Regions from separate parts of the Mesorhizobium sp. M1295 genome, predicted to be linked through region 2. Evidence: predicted binding sites of a transcription regulator. Region 2 holds the regulator's gene; each other region holds the start of a gene.

Region 1 (3,197 bases), on a different contig from region 2:
ATGTCGGACAGACCTGGCCATTCGCCGCGTCGAGCGCGATCAGCCGGGCGTCCGATGTCGGCAGATAGATGCGCGTGGCGCAGGGCTGGCCGGCGGCGATCTTGGCATCGGCATAGTAAGCCACGCCGCGGCAGGTCTGGTGCTGGCGGTCCTTGTTGAGCTTGACCTGCGGATCGAAACGCCATTTCTCCTTGCCGCTCGCGGCATCGATGGCGATGGCGAAATTATGCGGCGTGCAGATGTAGAGCGTGTCGGCGATTTTCAGCGGCGTCACCTGATAGGTCGTCTCGCCGATGTCGTCGGGCCCTTTCACGTCGCCGGTGCGATAGGTCCAGGCCGGCTGCAGATTGGCAACGTTTTCGGGGGTGATCTGGTCGAGCGGCGAATAGCGCTGGCCATATTGCGTGCGACCGTAATAGTGCCATTCGCCGGCCGGCACATTGCCGCCGAGTTCGGCCGTCGGCGTCACCTTGTCGGTGTTGAGTTGGCCGGCAATATCCTTTGGGTCCGTCGTCATCGAATAACCGGCGACGCCGAGCGATGCCAGCACCGCGAGGATCAGCGGCGCTCGTCCGTCGGGACCGGTAAGCCCGCGCCGCGCCCATGGCGTCAATAGCCACAGCGCGACAAGCACGATGATGCCGCCGCGCGGGCCGAGCTCCCACCAGTCGAAGCCGGTTTCCCAGACAGCCCAGGCGAGCGTGCCGAGCACGATCGCCGCGTAGAGCCACAGCGCCGTGGATCTGCGCCTGTAGAGCAGCCAGGCAGCGATCAGGAAAGCTATGCCGGCGATGACGTAATACCAGCTGCCGCCCAGCGTCACGAGCCAGATGCCGCCGCCGCCAAGCGCCAGGCCGATGAGGAAAAGGATCAGGGAGGTGATGACCACAGCCAAGACGGTGCTCCTTCGACTGGTGCGCTCCGCGACGCGTCCATGGGCAACCCCGCATTGCGTGCCTGCCCCCACGCAACTTTCTCCGGCCCGCTTCCCCTGTCAAGCAAGCTCGGCGTTTTACGGCGTCGACCCACGGCAAGCTCGGCGTTTTGGTTAGCGGACCCATTCAGATTGTGAGTCTACCGACTGGACAGAGAACAAAACGGAGACACTTCTGGCCTTTCGCTGCCGAATCACTACATTCGGGGAGAGATGTCCGGCTTTTCGGAAGACATGCCCTTTTTTGACGAACCGAACGCGCGGCCCGTGGCCCCGTCGGGCATCGCCGCGCGCGCCATGGCTGCCCGCAGCAATCAAAACAACGCGCCCGATTATCTCAACGGCCTCAACCCCGAGCAGCGGCTGGCGGTGGAAACCACCGAAGGCCCGGTGCTGGTGCTGGCCGGCGCCGGCACCGGCAAGACGCGCGTCTTGACCACCCGCATCGCCCACATCCTTGCCACCGGCAAGGCCTTCCCTTCGCAGATCCTCGCCGTCACCTTCACCAACAAGGCGGCGCGCGAGATGAAGCAGCGCATCGGCCTGTTGATCGGCGAAGGCAATGTCGAGGGCATGCCGTGGCTCGGCACCTTCCACTCGATTGGCGTGAAGCTGCTGCGCCGACATGCCGAGCTGGCCGGGCTCAAATCCGACTTCACCATTCTCGACACCGACGATGTCGTGCGGCTGATCAAACAGCTCATCCAGGCGGAAGGGCTGGACGACAAGCGCTGGCCGGCCAAGCAGTTCGCCCAGATGATCGACGGCTGGAAGAACAAGGGCCTCGGTCCCGCCGACATCCCCGAGGGCGATGCCCGTGCCTTCGCCAACGGCAAGGGCCGCGAACTCTACAAGGCCTATCAGGAGCGGCTGCAGACGCTGAATGCCTGTGACTTCGGCGATCTCCTATGTCACCCGATCCGCATCTTCCGCGCCAATCCGGACGTGCTGAAGGAATACCACAAGCGCTTCCGCTACATCCTCGTCGACGAGTACCAGGACACCAACACCGCACAGTACATGTGGCTGCGCCTGCTGGCCCAGCGGCCTCAAGGCAAGCCAATCTCCCCCCTCGCGGGGGAGATTGGGCGCTCTTCGGCCGAAGGCCGCAAGCCCGACCGGGCGTCGGCCGGCCAGGCCGCCCCCGCGGAGGCCAGCGAGCGAAGCTCGCGCGCGGCCGTGAGCGAAAGCAAAGTTAACATCTGCTGCGTCGGCGACGACGACCAGTCGATCTATGGCTGGCGCGGCGCCGAAGTCGACAACATCCTGCGCTTCGACAAGGATTTCCCCGGCGCCACCATCATCCGGCTGGAGCGCAACTACCGCTCGACCGCGCACATCCTCGGCACCGCCTCGCATCTCATCGCCCACAATGAGGGCCGCTTCGGCAAGACGCTGTTTACCGAGAAGATCGCCGAGGACGACGAGAAGGTGCATGTCCACGCCGCCTGGGATTCCGAGGAGGAGGCCCGCGCCGTCGGCGAGACCATCGAGGCCTACCAGCGCCAGAAGCACAATTTGAACGATATGGCGATTCTCGTCCGCGCGTCTTTCCAGATGCGCGAATTCGAGGACCGCTTCGTCACGCTCGGCCTCAACTACCGCGTCATCGGCGGCCCGCGCTTCTATGAGCGGCTCGAGATCCGCGACGCGCTGGCCTTCTTCCGCGTCGTCGCGCAAGGCGCCGACGACCTCGCTTTCGAGCGCATCGTCAACGTGCCGAAGCGCGGGCTTGGCGAGGCCACCATCCGCCAGATCCATGATACCGCCCGCGCCCTTCGCATCCCGATGCTGGAGGCGGCGGCAAAACTCGCCGAGAGCGACGAGCTGAAGCCGAAGCCGCGCGCCGCACTTCGCGAGGTCGCCGCCAATTTCGAACGCTGGCAGAAGGCTCTGGAAACCACCCCGCATACCGAGCTCGCCGAGACCATTTTGGAGGAGAGCGGCTACACCGACATGTGGAAGAACGACCGCTCGGTGGAAGCGCCCGGCCGGCTCGAGAACTTGAAAGAACTGATCCGCTCCATGGAGGAGTACGAATCGCTGCGCTCCTTCCTCGAACATGTCGCACTCGTCATGGACGCCGAGCAGAACGCCGAGCTCGACGCCGTCAACATCATGACGCTGCATTCGGCCAAGGGCCTCGAATTCGAGACCGTCTTTCTGCCTGGCTGGGAGGAGGGCCTGTTCCCGCATCAGCGCGCACTCGACGAGGGCGGCCGCTCCGGCCTGGAGGAAGAGCGCCGCCTTGCCTATGTCGGGC
Region 2 (3,197 bases):
GGTCGTCATGCCCTTCGCCGTCCTCAGTGCGCTGGCGATGCCGTTCGGCGCGGATGGGCCTTTCCTCTACGTGATGGGCAAGGGGCTGACGGCGATGATCGCCCTGTCCGGGTGGATCTCCGAGCGCTCGCCGATCGATGCGGTCGGGCTGATTTCGCTGAGATCTGTCCTTTTGGTGACGATCGCTCTCGTCATTGCCAGCATGGCGACGACCTGGTTGCGGCTCGTGGCCCTTCCTTTTGCGCTCGCCGGCTTGCTAACGACAACGCAGACGCGCGTACCCGATGTATTGATCTCGGAGGACGCACGGCTCGTCGCGCTGCCGATCGGCAGCGGTGAACTCGCGGTCAACCGGGCACGCCCGAATGAGTTCACCATCGACAACTGGAAACGCGCGCTCACATCAGAGGCTATCGTCGCGCCGGAAACACCTGGAAAGAACGATCCGCAATTCGACATTGCCGATCCGGCCGACTTACCGCCGGGCATGCCGTTCATTTGCACGGACGGTCTCTGCCTTGCCAGGCATCCATCCGGCGCGATCATCGCGCTAGCCAATGACCGCGATACTGCACGGCCAGCCTGCGCCTTTGCCAGCTTGATCGTCATCGACGACGCCACCGCCCATAATCCCTGCTACTACGACCGGCTGGTCCTCGTCGTCACCAAACGGCAACTGGCGCGCGCGGGAAGTGCGGCCGTCTATTTCGATCCACAAGCGGCAACACGCGCCGAAATCCGCTTCGCCGTCGAAAAATCATACCGGCCCTGGCACGTGCAGCGGAAATTTTCCCGCGCGGCGCGGGGCATGCCGCCATACCGCAGAGCCGACAAGCCAAAAGCCGGCGCCAAGGGCGCAGCTCAGTAGCGGCGAATCAGCCCAACGAGCTTGCCCTGCACCTTGACCCTGTCTGGTCCGAAGATGCGCGTCTCGTAGGCCGGATTGGCGGCTTCCAGGGCGATCGAGGCGCCCTTGCGGCGGAACCGCTTCAGCGTCGCTTCTTCCTCGTCGACCAGTGCCACCACGATCTCACCGGGGCTCGCCGTATCGGCATTGCGGATGATCACCGTGTCGCCGTCGAAAATGCCAGCCTCGATCATCGAATCGCCTTTGACCTCCAGCGCATAATGCTCGCCGCCCATGATCATGTCCGGCGGCACCGAGATCGAATGCGTCTGGTGCTGGATGGCATCGATCGGCACACCGGCGGCGATGCGGCCCATCACCGGGATCGACACGGCGGCGACGACATCGTCGTCATTGCCGGCTGCAGGCATGCGCGACGATGTCGGCTTGCCCTGCCGAGGACCTTGCCCAAGACTGCCCTGGATGACGCTCGGCGAGAACTTGCGTGCCGCATTTAGGCCGGGGGCGATCGAATCGGGCAGGCGCAGCACCTCCAGTGCACGGGCCCGGTTGGGCAAACGGCGAATGAAGCCGCGCTCCTCCAGCGCCGTAATCAGCCGGTGGATTCCCGATTTGGAAGCCAGGTCGAGCGCTTCCTTCATCTCGTCGAAGGAGGGCGGGATACCGCTTTCCTTCAGCCTTTCGTGGATGAACATAAGCAGTTCGTGTTGTTTGCGTGTCAGCATAGCGACCCCCAACAGAATCAGAAAAACAAACCCAGAACAAACACTATCTGTTCCAGTTGTGTTCCGCAACTGTTTAAAGTTTAATGAATGTGTTAGGGCTCGGGAAACGATACCACTCACCAAACCGGAACGCTGCATTTTCACCGCCGCGGGCGTCATCGCCTTGATTCTGCTTTCGTTTGCGGCCTCTGGGTTCCCAGAAGGCGGCACTGGTATCGGCCGTCAGCCGGCAAAGGGCACGGAATTGAAGCCGTATCGACTGTGCGGTTTGGTCAATGCACCGTGAACGAAACGAACTCAAAACGCCAACCTTGGGTTGGCTTGGCTCCTGGTTTCCACCGCGTGGTCAGGCAACTTGTCGCCGGTGGAGCCTTGCTGCGCGATACCAGGTAATGGAGAACCGCTCGTGACCGATGGATGCCGTCGATGCGTGTCCGGCGTTGCGGTGAATCTTGGGGGAGCAGACAAATCATGACAGGAATTCGCGATCTCGTTGCCATAAGGGCGATGGATGCTGCAGATCCGCTGCGCGCGATGCGCGACCGCTTTGTGCTGCCGCAAGGAGTGATCTATCTCGACGGCAATTCGCTAGGGGCCGCTTCGCGTGCAGCTTTCGATGAATTGAGCAAGGCAGCGACCGAAGAATGGGCGCATGATCTCATCCGCGCCTGGAACACGGCCGGCTGGTTCAACATGCCGCTCGAACTCGGCGACCAGCTCGGGCGCCTGATCGGTGCCGCGGCCGGCCAGACGGTGGTCTGCGACACGACATCGGTCAACATCTACAAGCTGCTGCACGCCGCCATGGCCATGCGGCCGGAGCGGCAGGTCATCGTCGCCGAGGGCGACAGTTTTCCGACAGACCTCTACATGGCTGAGGGTGTGGTTTCGACGCGAAAAGATACGCTGCTGCGCCTCTCGGGGGTCGACGCGCCGAGCATCGAAGAGCTGATCGACGAACGCACCGCCGTGGTGCTGGTCAACCACGTCAACTACAAGTCGGGCGAACTGCGCGACATGCCGGCGCTGACGCGCAGGGCCCAGGAAGCCGGGGCGATGATCGTCTGGGATCTCTGCCACACCGCCGGTGCGATGCCAGTCGAGCTCGACACGGCAAACGCCGATTTTGCCGTTGGCTGCACCTACAAATATCTGAATGGCGGACCGGGCGCGCCTGCCTTCATCTATGCGGCTGAGCGGCATCTTGCCGACATCCAGCAGCCGCTCACCGGCTGGTGGGGCCATGCACGGCCCTTCGCCTTCGAGCCAGGCTATGCGGCCGGCACCGGCATCCGCCGGTTTCTGTGCGGCACCCAGCCGGTCCTGTCGATGCGCACGCTGAAGGGCGCGCTCGACATCTGGAACGATGTCGACATGACGGCGGTGCGCAAGAAGAGCATCGCGCTGGCTGATCTGTTCATCGAGCTCGTCGAGGCAAAGTGCGGCACTTACGGGCTAACGCTCGAAAGCACGCGCGACGGGGAAAAACGCGGCAGCCAGATTTCATTCATGCACGAGCATGGCTACCAGATCATGCGCGCGCTGATCGAACGTGGCGTGATCGGCGATTTTCGCGCGCCATCGACCATGCGCTTCGGCTTCAC
Region 3 (3,197 bases), on a different contig from region 2:
GCCGCTTTCGCTCAATCCAGGCCCGAAAGGCCCTCTTCCTCCAGCACCTCGGTGCCGCCGAACCGGAACGGCGCGAAGGAGGCGCGGTGCAGCCGTGCCACTGGCCCGTGCAGATCGATCGCCGTGCGATGGCGCACAGTGGCGTAGCCCATATGCAGCTCGAAGCCGTAACGCGCATGATGGCTGCCGCAGCCGCACATCATGCGGTCGCGCAACACCTTGGCGACGATCGAGGCTGCAGCGATCGACTGCGAGCGCTGGTCGCCCTTGATCAGCGCTTTGCCCTCGCAGGGCAGGCCGGGCGGCACGTCGCGGCCGTCGGCCAGCGCCAGCTTCGGCCGGATTGACAGGCCGGCCACTGCACGGCGCATCGCCTCCAGGCTGGCCTTGAGGATGTTGGAGGCATCGATGCCTTCGGCGCTGACCGAGGCCATCGATACGGCGAGTGCGGAGCCGAGGATTTTCAGGAACAGCGCCTCGCGCTGCAAATGCGTCAGCCGCTTGGAATCATCGAGGCCGTCGGGGATGTTGGCGGGATCGAGCACCACCGCTGCAGCCACCACCGGCCCGGCGAGCGGGCCGCGGCCGGCCTCGTCCATCCCCGCCACCGGCCACAGGCCTTCGGCCATCGCCTTCGTCTCGAACGAGAAGTCGGGTTTCTCGACGATTTCGAAGAGAAGCGGAGAATCGGAACGCGGGCGAGCCATGGTGCGGCGAGGTTCGCATCGGCTCCGATTCTCCGCAAGTCCCCTCCGGGTCGGGCGGGGCACCGGACCAGGAGGGGCTACCGTCTGCAAGCCCGGGGACAGGACAGGCCGGACGGGATTTTTCGCCTGCTGCGGCCGCTTCAAGCGGCTGGCGCGAGACGCTTTGTCACAGCAGCATCAGCTGCTCGGTTGCCTTGGCGGCGGGGACGAACCGGTCGGTCCTCAGCGAGCGCCGCTCGGCATTGAGGCCGAGCCGTTTGGCGGCGATCTCGAAACGGCGGCCGATCTGCCAGGCATAAGGGCCGGAGCCTTTCATGCGCTTGCCCCATTCCGAATCGTAGTCCTTGCCGTCGCGCATCGAACGGATCAGCGACATGACGTGGCGATAGCGGTCGGGATAGTGGCGCAGCAGCCAGTCCTTGAAGATCGGCGCGACCTCCAGCGGCAGGCGCAGCAGCACATAGCCCGCTTCACGCGCGCCCGCTGCCTGCGCCGAATCGAGAATGCGCTCCATTTCCGAGTCGGTCAGTCCGGGGATGATCGGCGCGACCATCACCGAGGCCGGAATGCCGGCGTCCGAAAGCTGCCTGATCGCCTCCAGCCGCTTGGTCGGCGTCGACGCGCGCGGCTCCATCGTTCTGGCCAGCATCCTGTCCAATGTCGTCACCGACAGTGCCACCTTGGCCAGCCCGCGTTCGGCCATGCGTGACAGAATGTCGATGTCGCGTGTCACCAGCGCTGACTTGGTGACGATGCCGACCGGATGCCCGCGCGCCTCCAGCACTTCGAGGATCTCGCGCATAATCCGGTATTGCTTCTCGATCGGCTGGTAGGGATCGGTGTTGGTGCCGATGGCGATGGTGCGCGGCTGGTAATTATCCCTGGACAATTCCTTGTCGAGCAGCCGCGCCGCATCCGGCTTGGCAAACAGCTTCGATTCGAAATCCAGCCCCGGCGACAGGCCCATGAAGCTGTGCGTCGGCCGCGCGAAGCAATAGACGCAGCCATGTTCGCAGCCGCGATAGGGATTGATCGAGCGGTCGAAGGAGATGTCGGGCGATTCGTTGCGGGTGATGATGGTGCGCGGCTTCTCGACCTGTACCTCGGTCTTGAAGGGCGGCAGCTCCTCCAGCGAATTCCAGCCGTCGTCGAACACATGCCGGCTGACCGGCTCGAAACGGCCGGACGGATTGATGCCCGCCGACCTGCCGCGATTGCGGTCTGGGCGGACGCGCATGCCGCTCTGCTCGATCATCGCATTCGCCATCTCGGCCCTGCCAGCGCCGAAGGCGGCAATGTCGGCACGCACGATCTGTTCCATTTTGGCCCTTTCCCAGGGACTGTCCGCCCGCTGTCGAATCGCTCTGCTCATGAATGTATTCCTATCGCACCGAGTGGAACAAAGCAAGAACTTTCTCGCGGCGTGCCGCAAAAACTGGCGCTGCCCACCGCTTTCCGCTATTCGGCTAAACATGCTCAGCGTCCTGATCGAAACCCTGAATGACGAGGAGGGCCTCGCCCGCACGCTCGCCTCGCTGATCGGCGGCGCGGTCGAAGGCGTGGTGCGCGACGTTCTCGTCTGCGACACCGGCTCGACCGATCAGACGCACCGCGTCGCCGAACATGCCGGCTGCCACTATGTCAGCGGCGGCATCGCCGCCGGCATCAGGCAGGCCAAGGGCGACTGGCTGCTTTTGCTGGAACCGGGAGCGCGGCTGGGGGAGGGCTGGATCGACGAGGTCGTCGCCCATACGGCCAGGCAAACCATGGCGGCGCGATTTTCACGGGCACGCGGCAGCCGCGCGCCGTTCCTGTCGCGGGTCTTTGCCGGAAATCGCGCTCTCGCCGAAGGCTTGGTGATCAGCAAGCGTCAGGCCGCCGCGCTGTCTAAGAGCGCCCGCAGCGCCGAAGCGATCGCCCGCGGCCTGGCGACAAGAAGGCTCCACGCCGAGATCTGGGTGGCGCCGCGGAAGTGACGGCTTACCATCCCGGCCTAGGAAACGCCGCCCAAGCAAATTTTCTGGCGGGTTGTCGTTTATTGTGCATTGCACAAAATCTGGCCGGGGGTTACCATTCCCAGCGATACGGGCGAATGGGTTTGGGGTGTGCCGGAGCGGCGACGACGACTATCGTCGATGCTGTTCCCTCGACATTTGAGGACCCCGATGACCCTTTCAAGCCCTGACAAGTCCGGCGCTGCAAGCCTCGAGGCGATCGCACGCAACGGCGGTACGCTGCGCCGCATCGCCGCCCGCATTCCGACCTATCTTTCCGACCTTCGCGAGAATCCGGCATGGCTGCCGATGTTCATGCTGGCGCGCACCATGCCGGCGCGGCGGCTGCACTGGCGCGGTGCGAAGCCGGTTCGGCCGGCGCGCAATGTCAGTGAAACGATGTTCGCCGGCGTCGATCGCGATGCCGTCGTCGGCGCGCTGCGGACGGAGGGGCTCTATTCGGGCCTGACGCTGCCAGCCGCCATCCATGAGGAGA
Region 4 (3,197 bases), on a different contig from region 2:
TTCCGGCGGCACGCATCTGCGCATCGTCCATGATGGTTTTGCTCGGGCAGCGATGCCGGAGATCGCGATGGCAGGCGCCGGCTGTCGGCTTTCGTTTGAAGCGCGCAATCCCAGGCACAAGCAGATCGCCGCCAACATCCCGCGCCTCTTCCTGCGCGCGGCCTGAACGACAATAGTCAACGGAGAGAAACGATGAGCGGCCTTGCCAATCTGGTGCCGATGGTGATCGAGCAGTCGAGCCGCGGCGAACGCGCCTTCGACATATTTTCGCGGCTGCTGCGCGAGCGCATCGTCTTCATCAACGGCCCGATCGACGACGGCACCTCGGCGCTGGTCTGCGCCCAGCTTCTGTCGCTGGAATCCGACAATCCCGACAAGGAGGTCTCGCTCTACATCAACTCGCCGGGCGGCGTGGTGACCAGCGGTTTCGCCATCTACGACACGATGCAGTACATCAGCTGCCCGGTCTCCACCGTTTGTATGGGCTTCGCCGCCTCGATGGCCTCGTTCCTCTTGATGGCGGGCACGCCGGGGCGGCGCATCGCATTGCCCAACGCCAGCATCGTGCTGCATCAGCCTCTCGGCGGTTTCCAGGGCCAGGCCTCCGACATCCAGCGCCATGCCGAGGGCATCCTTCGCACCAAGCGGCGCATGACCGATCTTTACGCCCAGCATTGCGGCCGCACCTACGAAGAAGTGGAACGCACGCTCGACCGCGACTTTTTCATGACCGCGCAGGAGGCCAAGGATTGGGGCCTCGTCGACCATGTTTTCGACACTCGCAAACAGGCCGCGTGAAGCACCTTCGAAGCGATATAAGGGCCGGCAACTTTCAGCGCCGCCGGTCTGGCTTCGGCGCTATCGCCGCACTATAGTCAGGTGATGACCGCCAGCCGTTCACCCAGCCTATACCTTGCCATTGCCGCCATTGTGGGCACGAACATGCTGGTGGGCACGGCATTTGCCCAAGATAATTCGACGTCGGCGCAAAGGGGCGCCCTGCCCGGTGTGACCAGCGACTATCGCATCGCCGAGCCAGCGCTGCAGCCCGAGCCCGACGGGGCGGTTCCCAGCAGCGGCTACGGCACATTCAAGATCGGCGATACCGAAGTTCGGATTTCCGGTAGCATCACCATCGATGTCGCCACCGGCGGGATCAGGCCTCCCAGCCGCTAAGTTCGCCTGGTATGCACCACAAATGTGCGCTTCAAACGAACAGCCCCGCCATTGCTTGTGCAACTGACGGGGCTTCTTGGATCTAAAATCCAAATTGCCGGGAGTGTACTGCCGGCTTTTTATTTCGGATGCTTCGCGGCATTCAGCCGACGATCCGACTAGCAGTCTCTGATTGTTGTGGGGATCGGCAAGTCAACGTTGGCAGATAGCGCAAAACGCCTGACCTGGCCACTTATACCTGCCGCGGCTCCAGCGACACGTGGAGCCTCAACGAACTATCCGGTGGAGTCATGCCTCTGCTCTCCTTCTGTTCATTGTGACTGTCGTCGTCGAAGCGCTCATCGCATAACCCGCGGCGTCTCGCAGGCTAGCCCCAGGCCGCGAGGCCATCGAAAGACGGCCGGCTTCGTTGACGTTTGGAGTCTGCCCCCGTGACGCATGGACGTCAACCTTGAATAGCCGATTACCGAAAAATGTGATCGCGAGACGCTTTGTGAAGCCGGCTGTACGGGCAGCTTTTGTCAGGAGCGTGTTCGGCCTTTGTTCTTTCCGCTTGCCCGTTCGCGCGAAAGGCGGTTAAACGCTTTGGTCGAGAGTTGTGGCGTCTCTCGAAAAGGCGGCGAAATTACCTACATAGGGGATGGTCGGGAAAACCCGCCCATCCCACGAATTCCAGATTCTGAGGCGGCGACCGGCGATGGCCGACCATAAATATCTCTCCATTCGCGGGGCACGCGAACACAATCTGAAGAATGTCGATCTCGACCTGCCGCGTGACAGCCTGATCGTCATGACCGGGCTGTCGGGGTCCGGCAAGTCGTCGCTTGCCTTCGACACCATCTATGCCGAAGGCCAGCGCCGCTATGTCGAGAGCCTTTCGGCCTACGCACGGCAATTCCTCGAGATGATGCAGAAGCCGGACGTCGACCAGATCGACGGCCTGTCGCCGGCCATCTCCATCGAGCAGAAGACCACCTCGAGGAACCCGCGCTCGACGGTCGGCACCGTCACCGAGATCTACGATTATATGCGGCTTTTGTTCGCCCGCGTCGGCATCCCCTATTCGCCGGCCACCGGCCTGCCGATCGAGAGCCAGACGGTTTCGCAGATGGTCGACCGGGTGCTTGCGGTCGAAGAGGGCACCCGGCTGTTCATCCTGGCACCGATGGTGCGCGGCCGCAAAGGCGAGTACCGCAAGGAACTGCTCGAGCTGCAGAAAAAGGGTTTTCAGCGCGTCAAGGTCGACGGCGTCTTCTACGAGATCGCCGACGTGCCGGCGCTGGACAAGAAGTACAAGCACGACATCGACGTCGTCGTCGACCGCATCGTCGTGCGCGGCGATCTGGCGACGCGGCTCGCCGATTCCATCGAGACCGCGCTGAAGCTGGCCGACGGGCTGGCGGTGGCGGAATTTGCCGACAAGCCGCTCGACGCCAGCCAGACCGGCGAGGATTCGGTCAACAAGTCGAAGAACGAGACGCATGAGCGCATGCTGTTCTCGGAAAAATTCGCCTGCCCGGTGTCCGGCTTCACCATTCCCGAGATCGAGCCCAGGCTGTTCTCGTTCAACAATCCGTTCGGCGCCTGCCCGACCTGTGACGGGCTCGGCAGCCAGCGCGCCATTGACGCCAGCCTGGTCGTGCCCGACGAGAATGTCTCGCTGCGTGCCGGCGCCGTCAGCCCGTGGGCGAAGTCGACCTCACCCTATTATGCGCAGACGCTGGAAGCGCTGGGCGTTGCCTATGGCTTCAAGCTCGGCGACAAGTTCAAGGATTTGAGCGAAGAGGCAAAGCAAGCGATCCTGCACGGCACTGGCGAGCGCGAAATCGCCTTCCAGTATGATGACGGGCTGCGCTCCTACAAGACGACCAAGACCTTCGAGGGCGTCATCCCCAATCTCGAGCGCCGCTGGAAGGAAACCGAATCCGCCTGGATGCGCGAGGAGATCGAGCGCTTCATGTCGGCCACGCCCTGCCCGGCCTGCCGCGGCTACCGGCTGAAGCCCGAGGCGCTCGCAGTCA

The links. The regulator LexA, encoded in region 2, represses DNA repair genes until DNA is damaged. The targets are predictions, from matches to a motif close to TGTTCNNNNTGTGTTCNG.
Region 1: the regulator LexA is predicted to act here: its motif matches at 1,089-1,106, upstream of NKH29_RS00495 (ATP-dependent helicase).
Region 3: the regulator LexA is predicted to act here: its motif matches at 2,103-2,120, upstream of NKH29_RS08740 (PA0069 family radical SAM protein).
Region 4: the regulator LexA is predicted to act here: its motif matches at 1,707-1,724, upstream of uvrA (excinuclease ABC subunit UvrA).

What each region holds. Positions count from the first base shown of each region.
Region 1 covers NZ_JAMYLU010000001.1:102,427-105,623, reverse strand. The annotation lists gene NKH29_RS00500 (glucose/quinate/shikimate family membrane-bound PQQ-dependent dehydrogenase) at 1-895, opposite strand, end outside; gene NKH29_RS00495 (ATP-dependent helicase) at 1,148-3,197, shown strand, end outside.
Region 2 covers NZ_JAMYLU010000008.1:206,410-209,606, reverse strand. The annotation lists gene NKH29_RS14260 (ComEC/Rec2 family competence protein) at 1-868, shown strand, start outside; gene lexA (transcriptional repressor LexA) at 862-1,593, opposite strand; gene kynU (kynureninase) at 2,065-3,197, shown strand, end outside.
Region 3 covers NZ_JAMYLU010000004.1:278,308-281,504, reverse strand. The annotation lists gene rnhB (ribonuclease HII) at 12-707, opposite strand; gene NKH29_RS08740 (PA0069 family radical SAM protein) at 874-2,028, opposite strand; gene NKH29_RS08735 (glycosyltransferase) at 2,180-2,683, shown strand; gene NKH29_RS08730 (phytanoyl-CoA dioxygenase family protein) at 2,873-3,197, shown strand, end outside.
Region 4 covers NZ_JAMYLU010000021.1:65,612-68,808, forward strand. The annotation lists gene NKH29_RS25160 (SRPBCC family protein) at 1-166, shown strand, start outside; gene NKH29_RS25165 (ATP-dependent Clp protease proteolytic subunit) at 193-798, shown strand; gene NKH29_RS25170 (hypothetical protein) at 883-1,176, shown strand; gene uvrA (excinuclease ABC subunit UvrA) at 1,874-3,197, shown strand, end outside.